Regions from separate parts of the Paenibacillus sp. V4I7 genome, predicted to be linked through region 3. Evidence: riboswitches for the same ligand, from Rfam matches in the RefSeq annotation. Region 3 holds a riboswitch; each other region holds the start of a gene.
What was found. Region 3 has a riboswitch for cyclic di-AMP ahead of QFZ80_RS39290 (potassium-transporting ATPase subunit F). Riboswitches for the same ligand answer to the same signal wherever they lie in the genome.
Positions count from the first base shown of each region.

Region 1 (3,741 bases), 1.2 Mb from region 3:
ATGCCCTCGATGAATACCCACCATCCGAGCGGGATGACTTTTGGATCAACAGCAATCGTTCTGCCTTCTGACACCGTAGTCCCTGTATAGGTTTTACCGTAACCAGGTGATCCTTCGGATTTACCTGTGGATGCAACGCCTGCTGAATACGCAGTTAACTTCACATTCTTCAGGATTTGTTTATAACCAAAGGTAACACCGTTCTTCGAAACCTCATCCACACTAGGTGATGAAGACGAGAGAACAACCACAGGGTTTTTCGTACCTACGGACACAACTTTATTAATACTTTCTGTTTGTACTTCTTCACCCACAACTGCTTCCGCGACTAAAACACCATCTTCGAAAGTCTTTTCTTTCTTCTTCAAGAGTACGCCCTCTTTACCTTCTTGGACGACTTGCTCTTTGCCTTTGAGTAGCGATGCGTCGCTCTTCTTTTCCGTATCGAACGCAATCGGCTCAGTTACTTCCTCCGTCTCTTTTTTTACACGAACGATTTTGATTTCATCGCCCGAGCTCAGAGAGGCTGTCGGTTCGGGAGTTAAACGATCGTGCTCCCCAAGTGCAATATGTAAACGTTGCAATGCACTTTCTACCGTTCTTGCAGTTGTGTAAACAGTGGTGGTCTTTCCATCAGCAGTCAATTGAATCGGTGAGGCATGTTCGATGACAATTTTGTCTCCACCCTTGATTGTTGTCGTTGGCGCAGTAGAAATTTCATCGTGTTCACCAATCTTTATGGCTTGTTCATCCAGTAGGCGTTGCAGGACCCATTGCTTCGTATGCACAACGGTTTCTTGTCCATTCACAACCACGGATACGCTCTTGGTAGCCGTACCGTACAACAACACCAAAAACATGAAAGTCATTGCGATTGAAATTATGGCTAAGCTTAAAATCAAACGCAAGTTTTCATGCTTCCATCGCAATGCGAAGGACATGCTGGATGATCGTTTTACATGGGTCTCGCTAATAGAGATACTGCCCACTTCTTCGGTCCTCCTTCAAAGCCTCGCCGCCAGGTTACAGCATGATTAGATTTGACGCGACTAAGGTTTTTTAGTTTAACTTAACGTGTTCGCCATCAGCAGTACGGTGCTAAACCGCTGCCTTCTGGTCGTCCCACACCAGTTTGCCTATTCAACATTCATATGAATTCCGGGCAAATATTAGTCGTCCGAAATGTGTATAGCCCTTTATGAAGACAAAAAGCCAGCAAGAAGAGGACTCTTCTCGCTGGCTTAGTTTGTATAGTAAAATACACAAATAGCACGCACGACAATCGTTACCTCTCTTACGCTTACGAGGTTAGCTGACGGATTCGGACGTGAGAGTCGCCCTACTAAGAGCATACGAAGTATACTCAAAGATTCACCCCTGTTACTCACTCTGTTCACTCAAGAAGCACGCTTCTTCAGCTTACAGTGGTTCCCCCGTTCCCATAAATGGAACTCAGCGAATGGAAAAATGGCAAATTGGTTATTAAGTTATTATGAAAAGTATATTACGCTGTTAATCTTAACCTGTAAAGGGATTAACACCTACTAAAAAGGGCTAAATCGACTAAAATTCGCTTAAATGAACAATTAAATAGCTCTATTTCTACTTATATCTCACTTTAACGTACGTATACTAACTCTTTTCAACTTTTCACCCCAAAACTAGGCTTAAATTACAAATTTGTTTATAATGTTCGTATAGGAAAGTGATTCATAAATACCAATAATTTGCTAATCAGGGAGGCAATGAGATGGGCTCCATTCTACAAGTTGACTCTTTATATGGGGGATATTTACCAAAAAAACCCGTTCTTCATGACCTAACCTTTTCTATCCGTCAAGGTGAAATGATGGGTCTGATCGGACTTAATGGCGCGGGTAAAAGTACGACGATCAAAAACATTCTCGGCCTTCTTCAACCGCAAAAAGGATCCATTCGAATTAACGGTCTGACTTTAGCTGAAAATCCTTTGTCCTATCGTGCTACATACGCTTATGTACCCGAAAGCCCCGAGCTCTACGAAGAGCTTACGATCCGCGAACACCTTGAGCTAACCGCTATGGCCTACGGCTTGTCGAAGGACGACTATTTGGCTCGATCCAGCTCCCTTTTGGAGCAGTTTCAAATGAAGGACAAGCTGAACAGCTTCGCCAGTCATTTATCCAAAGGAATGAAACAGAAAGTCATGATTATGAACGCATTTCTGATCGAACCCTCGTTATATATTATCGATGAACCCTTTCTCGGCCTCGACCCATTAGCGATCCGTTCATTACTCGAATTAATGGTGAAAATGAAACATAAAGGAGCATCATTCCTCATCTCATCGCATATTTTGTCAACCATTGAAAAATATTGCGATAATTACGTTGTCCTTCATCGAGGTCGTATGGTTGCTCAGGGTGATTTAGTCGAATTACGCGGGCAAACCGAACTCCCTGGAGCGTCACTAGACGACATTTTCTATAAGCTTGTACAAGGGGACTCTTTATGAGCAATATGGATATCAACACCCGTGCCTTATGGCAGCAAAGATTCGAACATTATATGAAGGAATCCATGGGCTATTGGCAATACGCAGCGCGTAGTAATTTCATCGGTCTCGTGTTATTTCTTGTCATCATTTCTTCCTATTATTATGCAAAAATACTACAGCGTCTTCCGACAGATTATCCCTATCTGTGGATCGTGCTTTTGCTGCTCGTTCCTCTGCTATCTTCAAGCCCTATTCGTACCTTGGTAAGGAAAGCAGACCGCATGTTTTTGTTACGGATCGAACATCAAATGGGCGCTTATTTCCGAAGTGGATTCATGTACAGTTTGACACTGCAAGCTTTTTGGACATTTATCGCCTGGGTGATTTTATGGCCGCTTTATCACCACTGCCTCGGCGCTTCAGAGCAGCATTTCTTACTGATGCTCGCACTACTTCTTCTATTAAAGATAGCTAATTTATTAGCGAGTTGGCAGGAAAGTCGCTTTGCCCATGAGCGCACCAGATTAGCTTCGGTTAGCTTTCGATGGATTGCAACAACCGCTCTCATTTCACTGCAATTTCTAACCAGCATTTTATGGGCAAGTTGCGCTGCGCTGCTTCTTATTTTCTTATGGATAGCAGCCGTTTATTTTGTATCTAAATACGTCATCGGTTGGGACTACTTGATCACCAAGGAAAATCAGCAGCAAGCTCGGCTTTATGCCTTTTTCAGCTGGTTCGTCGATGTGCCTCAAATGGGAACGCGAATAGCCCGCCGAAGTTGGATCAGCGGGCTGACACGGTTCATACCTTTTAGACAAGATGCAACCTTTTTGTACCTATATATGAAGACATTGCTGCGTACGGAGCTGTTCGCGATCGTACTGCGTATCACCTTGTTAGGGGTACTAGCTATAGCCGTTTCAAGCAGCGGTACTGCAAGGAGTTTAATCTTCATGATTTCTCTTCTAATTTCCCTTGTTCAGTTATCGTCTCTCGAGCGCGCCCATCGCTATACGTTCTGGCTGGAGATGTACCCGCTCAATCAGAATTCAAAAGCCGGTTCGCTGGCCTTTATTATTTGGTCTGTCTTGCTTCTAGAGCTATGTATCTTGACAATTCCTCTTATGATTCGCTCTTCACCAATCTATCTACTCGTTCCACTAATCAGTCTCATCTTCATCTCTTTCAGCTGCGGCATTGTGCTTCGTCGCAAGTTCGAGAAAAACGCTTTACTTGAGACCTAACAATCGAATGGCATTGTT
Region 1 is NZ_JAUSZD010000002.1:7,041,621-7,045,361, forward strand. It holds gene QFZ80_RS32975 (resuscitation-promoting factor) at 1-989, opposite strand, end outside; cyclic di-AMP (ydaO/yuaA leader) riboswitch at 1,283-1,468, opposite strand; gene QFZ80_RS32980 (ABC transporter ATP-binding protein) at 1,751-2,494, shown strand; gene QFZ80_RS32985 (ABC transporter permease) at 2,491-3,723, shown strand; gene QFZ80_RS32990 (TatD family hydrolase) at 3,709-3,741, opposite strand, start outside.
Region 1: linked by a shared signal. The riboswitch ahead of QFZ80_RS32975 (resuscitation-promoting factor) and the one ahead of QFZ80_RS39290 (potassium-transporting ATPase subunit F) in region 3 are both predicted to bind cyclic di-AMP.

Region 2 (3,741 bases), 320 kb from region 3:
GTAAGACTATAGCGATAAACAAGCCGATAATCCGAAGCGTCCGCAATGAAATCATTGTGACCTTGGGGAAGTTACGATCTGAGTTCACACACCAGAGATCTATAATGATAACGGGCATAACAAAAGCAAACGGAAGCCCTTCGATAAACAGGATAACACGACCATTTTTCAGGTGGTCAGCCGTTTCTGCCGGTCGCTCAGAAGTTAAACAAGGGGACATAAGACTGAAATTCCCTTTTCCTAAAACTTTAATGATTTCTTGCAAATGATGAAATTCTTTTGCTTTGTTTGCCTCGAGCTTCTTAATTAAAGATGTAAGTAAATTATGATTTACAGAGTCTGATAAATAAGTTACGGTCGTTCTTTTTGGTTGTTTTGTCCCCAAAATCAAGGTTTTCATGGTTAGTGTAGGGGATCTTAGCTCGTCGCGGATCAACGCCATATTGGTGTCCAAATCCTCATTAAATGCTACAAAAGAAGAATCAATGACGTTTTCATTTTGTGGAACATTTAGCGTTCTCCTAATCGTTGACGGAACAGGCTTGATAACAAAATTTCTTATAGGGTTATCGAGTAAGTATATGACTAAATTACCTTCCAATAAGCTGCTCATCTGCAAGTCGTAAGAAGCGTTTAATTTGCCATTAAATAGGCTTATTTGTTGCAGCCAATCACTGATTGGACTGGACTCCATCCAAGATAATAATTGATTCGTTTGTGAAAGGTTAACAAAGGGGCGAAAATAACAAAATACAACTTCCTTATCCAAAAGTTGTTTTCGTTCCATAACAAAATCGCTATTTGACTCAAATTGAAGTTTAAGTCTGGCTATATCCGTTGTTTCTGTCAGATTCATGTCATCACCTGAAAGTAGGTTTCCTTGGAAAACGGAAATTTATTCCTTACCCCTCAGAAGTGAATGGTTAGATGATTATGCAGTTCCTCATTTGTTTCTTGTACAGGAGTTAGAGTTACCATCATAATGCAATATTCTCCTTTACTTTGCTCCAATAATAACTCGGATCATTAACAAATGTTTAAAAAACCACGATGTAATAAGAGAACAGAAGAAAATCAATGAATCGTATGATTGTAAGCGAATTATTGAGTGAAAGTGGTGGTTGGAGTTATCTTTTTAAGTTTTTTCGATCCTTTACTATGCTGCAAGAAGAGAGTAGTATTCAACTCGTACGTTACAGTTGAATATTTCGCTTAATTTTCTTATTTAGAAAAGCGGGGGAACCATAAGATTCATGGGGTGAGTAAAGGTGCTTCAGTAGGGTACCTTTTAGGGCAGATTCTCGCGGCCCGAACCCGACAGCTAACCTCGTAAGCGACCGTGGGAAGGAGAACATGTGTATAAACACAAGGTCTATCCTTGTGTTTTTTTGCGTCCTAAAACGCAGTTTTCAGTCAGAGACTAGGTTTAATTGGAGGAAATAACACGAATGACAAGCGATTCATTAAAAAAAATTATGTTTGGCAAACCGCTCAAATCCAGCGAAATTGAATCAGAAAAATTGCCGGTTTGGAAAGGACTGCCGATTCTATCCTCGGATGCCTTATCGTCGGTCTCCTACGGGACAGAGCAGATTCTTTTAGAACTCGCGACCGTTGGGATTGCCGCTTTTGCGTTCTCTTTGCCCATTGCGATATCCATTATCGCTTTGATTATGCTTCTTGTTTTGAGCTACCGACAGGTGATTGAGGCGTATCCGCAAGGCGGCGGAGCCTATATGGTTACCAAAGAAAATCTAGGAATGGCATGGGGAAGATTGACAGGAGTTTCGCTGCTTATCGACTACACACTTACCGTTGCCGTTTCAATCTCTGCCGGCGTGCAGGCGATTACGTCAGCTTTTCCATCGGCGGTGCCGTATATTGTTCCGATTACTTTAATTCTTGTATGGATCATGGTTTGGCTTAATCTGCGAGGAACTTCAGAATCAGGTACGATTTTCGCTATTCCAACGTACTTTTTTATTCTTTGTATATTACTGCTAGTGGGCAAAGGCATATACGATATGCTGACAGGATCATTGAATACGCATCCTATTGCGTTTGCTCCGAGTTCAATGACGAGCTCATTAACGTTATTCGTCCTTTTAAAAGCATTTTCCTCCGGGTGTTCAGCCGTGACAGGGATCGAAGCCATCTCCGATGCCGTGCCGCATTTCCGCACACCGTCCGTAAAAAACGCGAAGCGTACGTTAGTATCCTTAGGGACACTTTTGGCTATCGTGTTTGGAGGAGTAACGATCTTAGCTTTGGGATATGGCATTGCACCTGATCCTAATGGTCATACATCCGTATTATCGATGGTAACAGAGCATGCTTTTGGTCGTGGAGCGATGTACTATGCAACTCAAATCGGTACCATGCTTATTCTAGTTTTGGCAGCCAATACTAGCTTCAACGGGTTTCCAATCTTAGCATCCATTATGGCACAGGATAAAAACTTCCCGCGTATGTTCTCATTCCGAGGAGACCGACTTTCGTTTCATTATGGTATTATCACACTCGGCGTACTGGCCAGTATTCTTCTTATTGGTTTCAAAGGTAAGACAGATGCACTCATTCCTCTATATGCGATAGGCGTGTTTTTATCTTTTACACTTGCGCAAGGCGGCTTGGTTCGTAAATGGTTGAAAGAGCGTGTGAAAGGTTGGATCGGAAAGCTGCTCATCAATGGTTTTGGCGGGATCGTATCTCTTGCTGTTTTACTCATATTTTCTATAACTAAATTTTCCGAAGGTGCGTGGATTGTTATTATCATAACCCCACTGCTGCTTTGGTTAATTACGAAAATTAGTCATCACTACGATGATGTAGCGAATCAATTGCGTATTGATATAACGATTGAGCGGGTTTACACGAAGGAACCATTGATTATTGTGCCTGTGGCGGGCATTCATCGGGTTGTAGCACAGTCCTTGAGCTATGCGAAATCGTTGTCGCCAAACGTAATTGCCTTCTACGTATCGTTCTCAGATGAAGATGAAGAATTGATGCAGGAGAAGTGGGAGAAGTGGGATCCGGGCGTTCGATTGGTTGTTTTTAAATCACGTTATCGGACGATCCTGAAGCCGCTAGCTGAATTTATCGAGAGAATTGACACGCATGTTTCGGAAAAACAAAACATTATGGTCATTTTACCGCAATTTATGCCGAAAAAATGGTGGCATCGACTGCTCCATAACCAATCTGCTGCACGTATTCGCGCGAAGCTTCAAGCGGATAAAGATATCGTCGTGGCGACGGTACCGTATCATTTGCACGAGTAGAAGTGTACAATAATAGGGAGAAACTGAACTGAGGTGAACCCGTTATGGCTAAGAAAAAATGGTCGTCTACTCCTGCTGTTACCAGCGTGCAAGATAAACCTGCAACACTTAAGGATTTACTGCGCCCTGAAATACTTGAGGGACTCAAAGCGCAAGCTGATGCCATGAAAGCAGAGGAACAAGCGAAGAAAGATGCAGAGAGAGCGAAGGCGGAAGCTGCTCGCAAAGCAGAAGAAAAGCGGCTTGAGAATGATTTTGGACATCTGCTGAGTAAGAGCAGTCTGGATTGGCGTAAGCACAAATGAGGGAGCGCACGTTGTGCCTCCTTTTCTTTCTTTTTGTAATGACAGCGCTATCATCCTGTGAGATTGGTAATAGAGAGGCAGCTCAAGGGGCTGCTGAAGTAAGTGGTGCCCCGGCAGCGACAACAATACCACCACCGACTTCAACATCAACA
Region 2 is NZ_JAUSZD010000002.1:7,880,514-7,884,254, forward strand. It holds gene QFZ80_RS36970 (spore germination protein) at 1-856, opposite strand, end outside; cyclic di-AMP (ydaO/yuaA leader) riboswitch at 1,200-1,351, shown strand; gene QFZ80_RS36975 (APC family permease) at 1,449-3,284, shown strand; gene QFZ80_RS36980 (YqkE family protein) at 3,329-3,589, shown strand; gene QFZ80_RS36985 (polysaccharide deacetylase family protein) at 3,586-3,741, shown strand, end outside.
Region 2: linked by a shared signal. The riboswitch ahead of QFZ80_RS36975 (APC family permease) and the one ahead of QFZ80_RS39290 (potassium-transporting ATPase subunit F) in region 3 are both predicted to bind cyclic di-AMP.

Region 3 (3,741 bases):
CGCCTCCAGCTTCCTTAATAACAGGAGCCGATTCACCTGTAATAGCTGACTCATCAATCGAAGCTAATCCTTCAATGATCTCGCCGTCGGATGGGATAATCTCCCCGATTTCAATGCGGACCACATCTCCTTTATGGAGAGAAGTTGAAGACACTTCCTTATAAGAGCCATCCTTTTGAACCAGACGAGCCTTCGTATCGGATTTCGTCTTCCGTAGGGAATCCGCCTGTGCCTTGCCCCGCCCTTCGGCCAAAGCTTCAGCGAAGTTAGCGAAAAGCAAGGTGAAAAGCAGGATCAAAAACACAGCGATGTTATAACCCCGCCCTACTTCTGTGGTACCAAAAAGATCTGGTGCGAGTGAAAGCAGGAGCGTAATGACCGTACCGATCTCAACTACAAACATAACCGGATTTTTGATCATCACCCAAGGATTTAATTTTTTAAATGAATCAACGATAGCTTGATTCATGATTTCTTTTGTCATTGTTTTTTTACGTTCCACAGCCATATATGTTGTCCTCCTAATATAGGGATCTTTGGGCGTAGCTCAAAGTCTCTCCGCTCAGAGACTACCCTTAACGCACCGCCAAATGTTCAGCAATCGGCCCCAATGCCAGCGCCGGGAAGAACGTTAGAGCACCGATAACTAGAATAATCATGATTAAAATCCCCATAAATAAAGGTGTATTTGTACGTAGTGTGCCTGTCGTAACAGGAACGACACGCTTCGTAGCCAGAGAGCCGGCAATAGCTAACATCGCGATCATGGAAACGAAACGCCCAAACAGCATGACCATACCGATACTCAAGTTGTAAAAGTTCGTATTGGCGCTTAGTCCACCAAAAGCGGAGCCGTTATTAGCAGCACCTGACGTGAAAGCATACAGCACTTCAGCCAACCCATGCATCCCCTGATTGGATATCGAGGTAATGGATTCAGGACGAATAAGTGCCCAAGCTGTCGGTGCCAAAATGATAAGCGGATGGATCAGAATGGCGATGGCCGCCAACTTCACCTCTTTGCCCTCAATTTTTTTACCTAAAAACTCTGGCGTACGACCAACCATAAGTCCACAGATGAACACCGACAAAATGAGGTAGAGCAAGCCGTTTAACAAGCCGACCCCTTTACCGCCGAACACATTGTTCAGCATCATTTCCGCGAAAGGAACGATACTTCCGAGCGGTGTGAGCGATTCATGCATTGCGTTTACGCTACCTGTAGTGGCAGCTGTAGTTACCGCTGTGAATAGAGCAGTTTCAGCAATCCCGAACCTTACTTCCTTGCCTTCCATGTTGCCATGTACACCTAATGCATCTACGGCAGTTATGCCTCGATACTCGACGTAGAATACCGCCCACAACATCACGATAAAGATGATCCCCATAGCAGCAAAGATGGTCCAACCTTGCTTTTTGTTCTTAATCATCAGACCGAATGCATACACCAGAGATGTAGGCAGCAGCATCATACAAATAATATGGATCAAATTGGACACCGGTGTCGGATTTTCAAAAGGATGCGCTGCATTCGTACCGAACCACCCGCCACCGTTTGTACCGATATGTTTAATCGATTCCAGTGAAGCCACTAACCCGCGAGTAATCGTTTGTGTGGCCCCTTCAATTGTTGTAGCTTGCACAGCTCCCAGTAGTGTTTGCGGAATACCCTGAAAAACTAAAACTAAAGCAACAATGAAGCTCAGTGGTAAAAATACGCGTGTAATCGCTCTGGTCATATCCACGTAAAAGTTACCGAGATTATCTTGACGGCCAACTAAACCGCGTATAAAAGCTACCGCCACAGCGAAACCTGTTGCAGCCGATGTAAACATCGGGAACGTAATGGCTACCATTTGAGAGAAATACGAAAGTGTATTTTCACCGCTGTATGCTTGCCAGTTCGTATTAGTAATAAATGAAACAGCCGTGTTAAAAGCTAATGCCGGAGGCATATTACCAATATCGTCAGGATTCAATGGTAGATATTTTTGAAGCCGAAATACCGCATAAATCAGAAGCATCATGACAAAATTAACTAATAGTACGGACCCTAAATACTTTTTCCACCCCATCGCTTCATCTTCATTAACACCCATAATGCGATAGGAGACCCGCTCAAAAGGAGCAAATACACGATCAAGTCCACTCTTTTCATACCCAAAAACTTTCACCAAGTAACTACCCACAGGCTTCACTAAAAGCATAATAATACCCAGTGTGATGACTACCTGTAACAATCCCATACCCATAGTAGGTTCTCCCCTTGCTTACTTAAGTTCTTATTCTACAATTAAAATTTCTCCGGCTTCACTAAAACAAAACCGAGATACACCATAATGGCAAATCCAATAACACCGATAACAATCATATGAGTGCCTCCTACAAGTTTTTTCCAAAACGCTTATCGAAAGCTAAGCTTAAGCTCATGCTTTTTCACAATATTTTAAAAAAGCCCAAAATCCTAAGAATGTTACGGCCATTAATAAGATCATCGTTACGTCGTTGTACATAACACACCTCCTGTAATTTAACCGACTCTAATGCTTTCTTGAAATAGTGTAACGCCGAACCGTATAAAAATGAGGTAAAGAATCTATAGCATCCGTATAAAAAAAGCATAAAAATCTTGTCTTGAAAGAGATATACGCCCCAGAATGCTCAAACAAATACGATAATAGATTCACTCTCCTCCAAATTTCGAACAACAAAAAGAAGCCTAAGAGCAGAGAATCTCTACTCTCGGGCTTCTTAGCAGCGTTAATAAACGGGCTGTGAAAGCACGATAGAAAGTGGTTCTCTCCCAATACGCTTACGAGGTTAGCTGTCGGATTCGGGCTTGGAAGTGCCCTACCTTGGCAAGCTGCGCTTGTTTTGGATTCACCCCGAGAAACCGCAATTTACATACATTCGGCTTCTGGCTGGTTCCCCCGCTCCCCTTGCGGGGACTCAGCGTTTGAAACTTGTTGTGAAGTTGTTGAAAAGAATGCTACGCCTCTTAGCCATTATTGTAAAACGCTGTGGAGAGACGCTATCCCGTAATTTAGGGCATATTAGGCAAATAAAAGCGCATCCAAATTGATAACACGTTCATTATCGATAGAAATGCTTCGTTTTTCTACCGTTATTGTCATTTTGTCGCAAATGGACTATAAAAAAAGGCAGCCTTACAATGAAGTAAGGCCACCCTACTTATTTTTTCAAATGATACGGCACTGTCGTTACGATAAGGTCTCTTCTATACAGCAAGAAAGCACGGATAAGTAGACTGGATTGGTTATGGAGAATATTCTGCCAGCTTTTCTTAGGAATAAACTGTGGGATTAGGACGGTTACCCGAAAATTTGATTCAGCTGCCTTATGCTCGACCGTATCAATAAATTTCATCAATGGTTGAACAATGCTCCGATACTGGGAATGTAAAGTTACCAGCCTTATCTCGGGCTGCCACGTATTCCATTTCTCCTCAAATTGTTTCTCGACGTCTCTTTCGAAAGCCACATAAACGGCGATGATCTGATTTGGCGAAAGGGATTTGGCATAATTCAAGGAGTTCTCTACCACATGCGTAATGCCCGCCACAGGCACAATGATCACATTTCCTTCAATAGGAATCGCTGGTTCGCAAGTTGTTATTCTTAATTGTTCGCCTACGGCCTCATAGTGTTTCTTGATCTGGTGAAAAATAAAAACAATTAGTGGCAAAAAGATGAGAACAGACCATACCTGCCCAAACTTAGT
Region 3 is NZ_JAUSZD010000002.1:8,199,978-8,203,718, reverse strand. It holds gene kdpB (potassium-transporting ATPase subunit KdpB) at 1-508, opposite strand, end outside; gene kdpA (potassium-transporting ATPase subunit KdpA) at 576-2,246, opposite strand; gene QFZ80_RS39290 (potassium-transporting ATPase subunit F) at 2,294-2,371, opposite strand; cyclic di-AMP (ydaO/yuaA leader) riboswitch at 2,794-2,965, opposite strand; gene QFZ80_RS38400 (APC family permease) at 3,193-3,741, opposite strand, start outside.

Region 4 (3,741 bases), 5.5 Mb from region 3:
CACGTTTTGATTGCTCTACAAATATCTCACCCGTTTAATAGAAAAGAGGAGCTGCTGAAGCAAGCTCCTTCACTATCGGTGCATGTTAGCTTAATTTAGAACACTTAAAATTTGCTTTTTGTGATGATCATCGTGCTCAGTAAACTCTTGAATTATGTATAGAAGTGAGTATGGCATACCTGTTTTAGGGCAATTTGATACACCGTTTGCTGTTACTTCTAGCAGTAAATCCTCGGATTTCATGCTCTTTAATAGATCAATCAGTTTCATTCTATCGCTTGAGAATTCTTGAAGGAGTTGATCTTTCGATATACCCGAATGTGCGTATTGATAAGCTCTGCTATTGAAAAAGTTGAAATCGGGAAACTCCATTCCTTTGCCCTCCCTGATCGAAGGAATGACTACGTTTATTAGATGAAGATCCCAATTTCTAAGATGCGCAATGATTTCGGCTATCGACGCCTTTCCTACTTGAATTGGGCTATGCCAATCCTTATCACTTAGTTGGTACAAAATATTTGTCCAACTGCAAAATTGTTCGTATTCGCTGATTGTGCTGCGTAAATTCATGAGATCACCTCCTAGTTATAATGGATAGATCATAGCACAAATCTACTTACAAGAACATATATTCTCATTATTAAGCAAGCTTGATGTCCTCATACAGTTGGTATTTGTTGGGTTTTACTTCTTTATAAACTCTGACATAAGAGACTGTGAATGTTGGAAAAGGAGCAAGGACATCTCCCGCCTCAGATTTCATTTCCAATATTTCAGATTCTTTCATCCCCCAATACGTTTGCCCCAAAGTCAAATGAGGAGTAAAAAGATCCAATTCAGCATAGCGTTGCATAAGTTCTTTTGATGGTGTTACTACATTCACTAACTTTTTGTGAAGCTCTAATAGTTCATTTGATTGAACACTGAGGAAGATAACTTGATTTCCGAACAAAGCAGGCTCGGAGAGCGCCAACTGAAACTTTGAAAACGATGAGCATACAACCTTTACCTTTTCGAGCCAAGCCATATCTAGGGTAAGCCCGCTTTGTGCTTTAACAGTCACGTGAGGCTCAACGACATTCGGAAGACCATTACTCAACCAACGTTTTTGAAACGCAACTACTCGTTCTAGATATTCGTCGGGAGGAACGATGCCTATGAAATACTGCATTTATGACACCAACCTTTCAATCCTGAGGGAACAGCTATTGGAAAGAATCATACCATGGATTGGAAATTTGATGAACATCTACTCTACATTCAATAGATTGTGTTGTTTGCCCCAGCGTTCTGCCTTTTCTGGATAGCGTGCATGCCCATGATCACCGCAACAAGTTCGTAAGTATCCAAATATTCGCTTTGATTGTTCAGAAGAAAAGCCCCTGAAGAAAACCAGCCGTTTACTTATTCGAAACGAGCAACAAGTGCGCCGGAATCATCGGATATCTCATATTCCTTTGAAAATACTGGGGAAATAATCTCGTAGCTGCCTTGCCCTTTGGTTTCATATGTGAATTTCTTGGTGAACAAAGCAATTCTGCTTCTCAACACGCCTAATTGCCCACCATCGGCACCCGTAACCTCCCATTTGCTTGAGAATATCGGAAAACTTCCTTTGCACAACAGCTGGCCATTATGCCCAAACACCTCGATCGTAGAACCAAAAGAGCTCTTCAAATCTATATGACCGACATCTTTTCCCTGTTCGTCCCGAATCTCCGTAACACCGGTATTAAAAAAATTATCCCTGAAATATAGATTCAATACAATCGCCTCCCTCTGGTATATATACGATGCAGAGATCAAAAATGTTAGTCATTCCCAACAATGCCTTATTATTAAAAACCGAAAAAACCAGCAAACAAAAGGTTGCTGGTTTATCTAGATATATTCTGCTAATATATGTTGCTGTATTAGTTACTAATGAATTCTTGTACCCATTCGCCGTTATAAAAAGCAACACCGATTTGTGTGAAGTTGGGGCTTAGAATGTTTTGACGATGACCCGGGCTGTTCATCCAAGCTTTCATGACAGCTTCAGGCGTTTGTTGACCTTTTGCAATGTTTTCACCTGCGTAGGAATAGCGAATGCCGTATTTGCTCATCATATCAAAAGGAGACCCATAGGTCGGAGAAGTATGATCGAAATAACCATTGTTATACATATCCTTCGCTTTGTCCAAAGCCATGGCGGTAAGTGCGCTGTTGCCGGTTAATGGACGCAGTCCTGCTTTAGATCGTTCCTGGTTAACTAAGTTAACGACTTGGCTAGCAAAAGTTGATTGGGATGGCGCACTTGTAACTGGCGTTTTGGTACCTGCATTTATGCTCTTGCTGCCAGGAATGTTGAGGCTCATACCAGACCAAATCACGTTCGGATTGGCAACCTGAGGATTTGCCTTAATAAGCGAAGATAGGCTGATGCCATACTTCTTGGATATTAGCCACATGGTATCATTGCCTGATACTGAATGGGTTGCTGGTGCGGCCATTGCCGCGCTCGAACCTACGAGGACGCTCAATCCTATTGCGCCGGTAACCACAAGCTTTTTGTAACGTTTCAAAATAAACCTCTCCTTTTTGCGGCCTGCGAGGTTAGCTGTCGGATTCGGATCAAAGAGTAATCACCCGGCCGCTGACGCGGCTTCACCCCAAATAATGGGTCCCCCGTGCTTCACATGAAGCTTCGGCCTTCTGAGTTATTTGATCCACATAGATCTCACAAATTGTAACATGTGAAATCATAGAGAACATGACTCAAAATTTTCCAAGAACATTTTGTAAGCGGTATCAGCCGTTTCTTCTTGTCCAAAACAGTGAATTCCAATCACCAGCAACCTCATTCAATCCCATATTTGAGGCCGATCGATTCCAGCCGTTCGCATATAATCTAGCAGTTGCCCGGTGTGAACGGATTCGTGGTATGCGATCCTCATTAACATATCTCCTAAAGTTCGAACATACCCTACGTCACTTCGATTAATTTTAATATTTGACAAATCCTCAGGAGTGAAGAATTTAACGGTATTCAAGAATTGTTCTCTGTACACTTGTGCGAATATCAGTTCATCCTCCACCGAAGAAAATTCCCGATTGTCATAAGGAGAATCGTAAGAAGGCAAACTTCCACAGTTAAGTAACGCAAGATGATAATAATGCTCGCCATCCAATACGTGTCGGATCATTTCTTTCATGCTTAAGGCGTGTGCATCAGGCCTCCAATCCAGCATAGTTAGAGGAATAACGCTCCACACTTTTATACTTCTACGTCGGACTTCTTCCAAGTTCAATATAACAAGATCTATCCCGTTAATGATTAACACTCCTTTTAATTTCTCAATAATCCATGCCTATTTGTTTTATAAATATGCAGTTTACTCATACGAACAAATATACAGTACATTTGTTCGCATGTAAATAATCCCCTATTCAATTTAGCCTGCCAGCTTTATTATAGTGGCGTTCCTAAGCTTAAAGATCTCTGTAATACCCTGACATCGCTGAAGCGGATGGCGTAACAACGATATCGCTTTCTTCTAGTGATTGCCATGGCAGCACGTCTGATGATAGTGATTTATGACCGATCCAAACTTCGTGTAGCAATTCCTACTATTTCCGCTCCGGCTTCGATGGCTGAAGAGAAAATATTCGTAGATGCATGAAAACCCGCACCTAAAAAACAAAGTCTGGATTTGTTCATATAAATCGCTTCCTTTTATCCAAAGTTTATGTAAAATCTTC
Region 4 is NZ_JAUSZD010000002.1:2,650,259-2,653,999, reverse strand. It holds gene QFZ80_RS13245 (DinB family protein) at 91-570, opposite strand; gene QFZ80_RS13240 (2'-5' RNA ligase family protein) at 641-1,171, opposite strand; gene QFZ80_RS13235 (LURP-one-related family protein) at 1,405-1,764, opposite strand; gene QFZ80_RS13230 (CAP domain-containing protein) at 1,914-2,564, opposite strand; cyclic di-AMP (ydaO/yuaA leader) riboswitch at 2,570-2,702, opposite strand; gene QFZ80_RS13225 (DinB family protein) at 2,844-3,314, opposite strand; partial or broken gene QFZ80_RS13220 (Gfo/Idh/MocA family protein) at 3,578-3,700, opposite strand.
Region 4: linked by a shared signal. The riboswitch ahead of QFZ80_RS13230 (CAP domain-containing protein) and the one ahead of QFZ80_RS39290 (potassium-transporting ATPase subunit F) in region 3 are both predicted to bind cyclic di-AMP.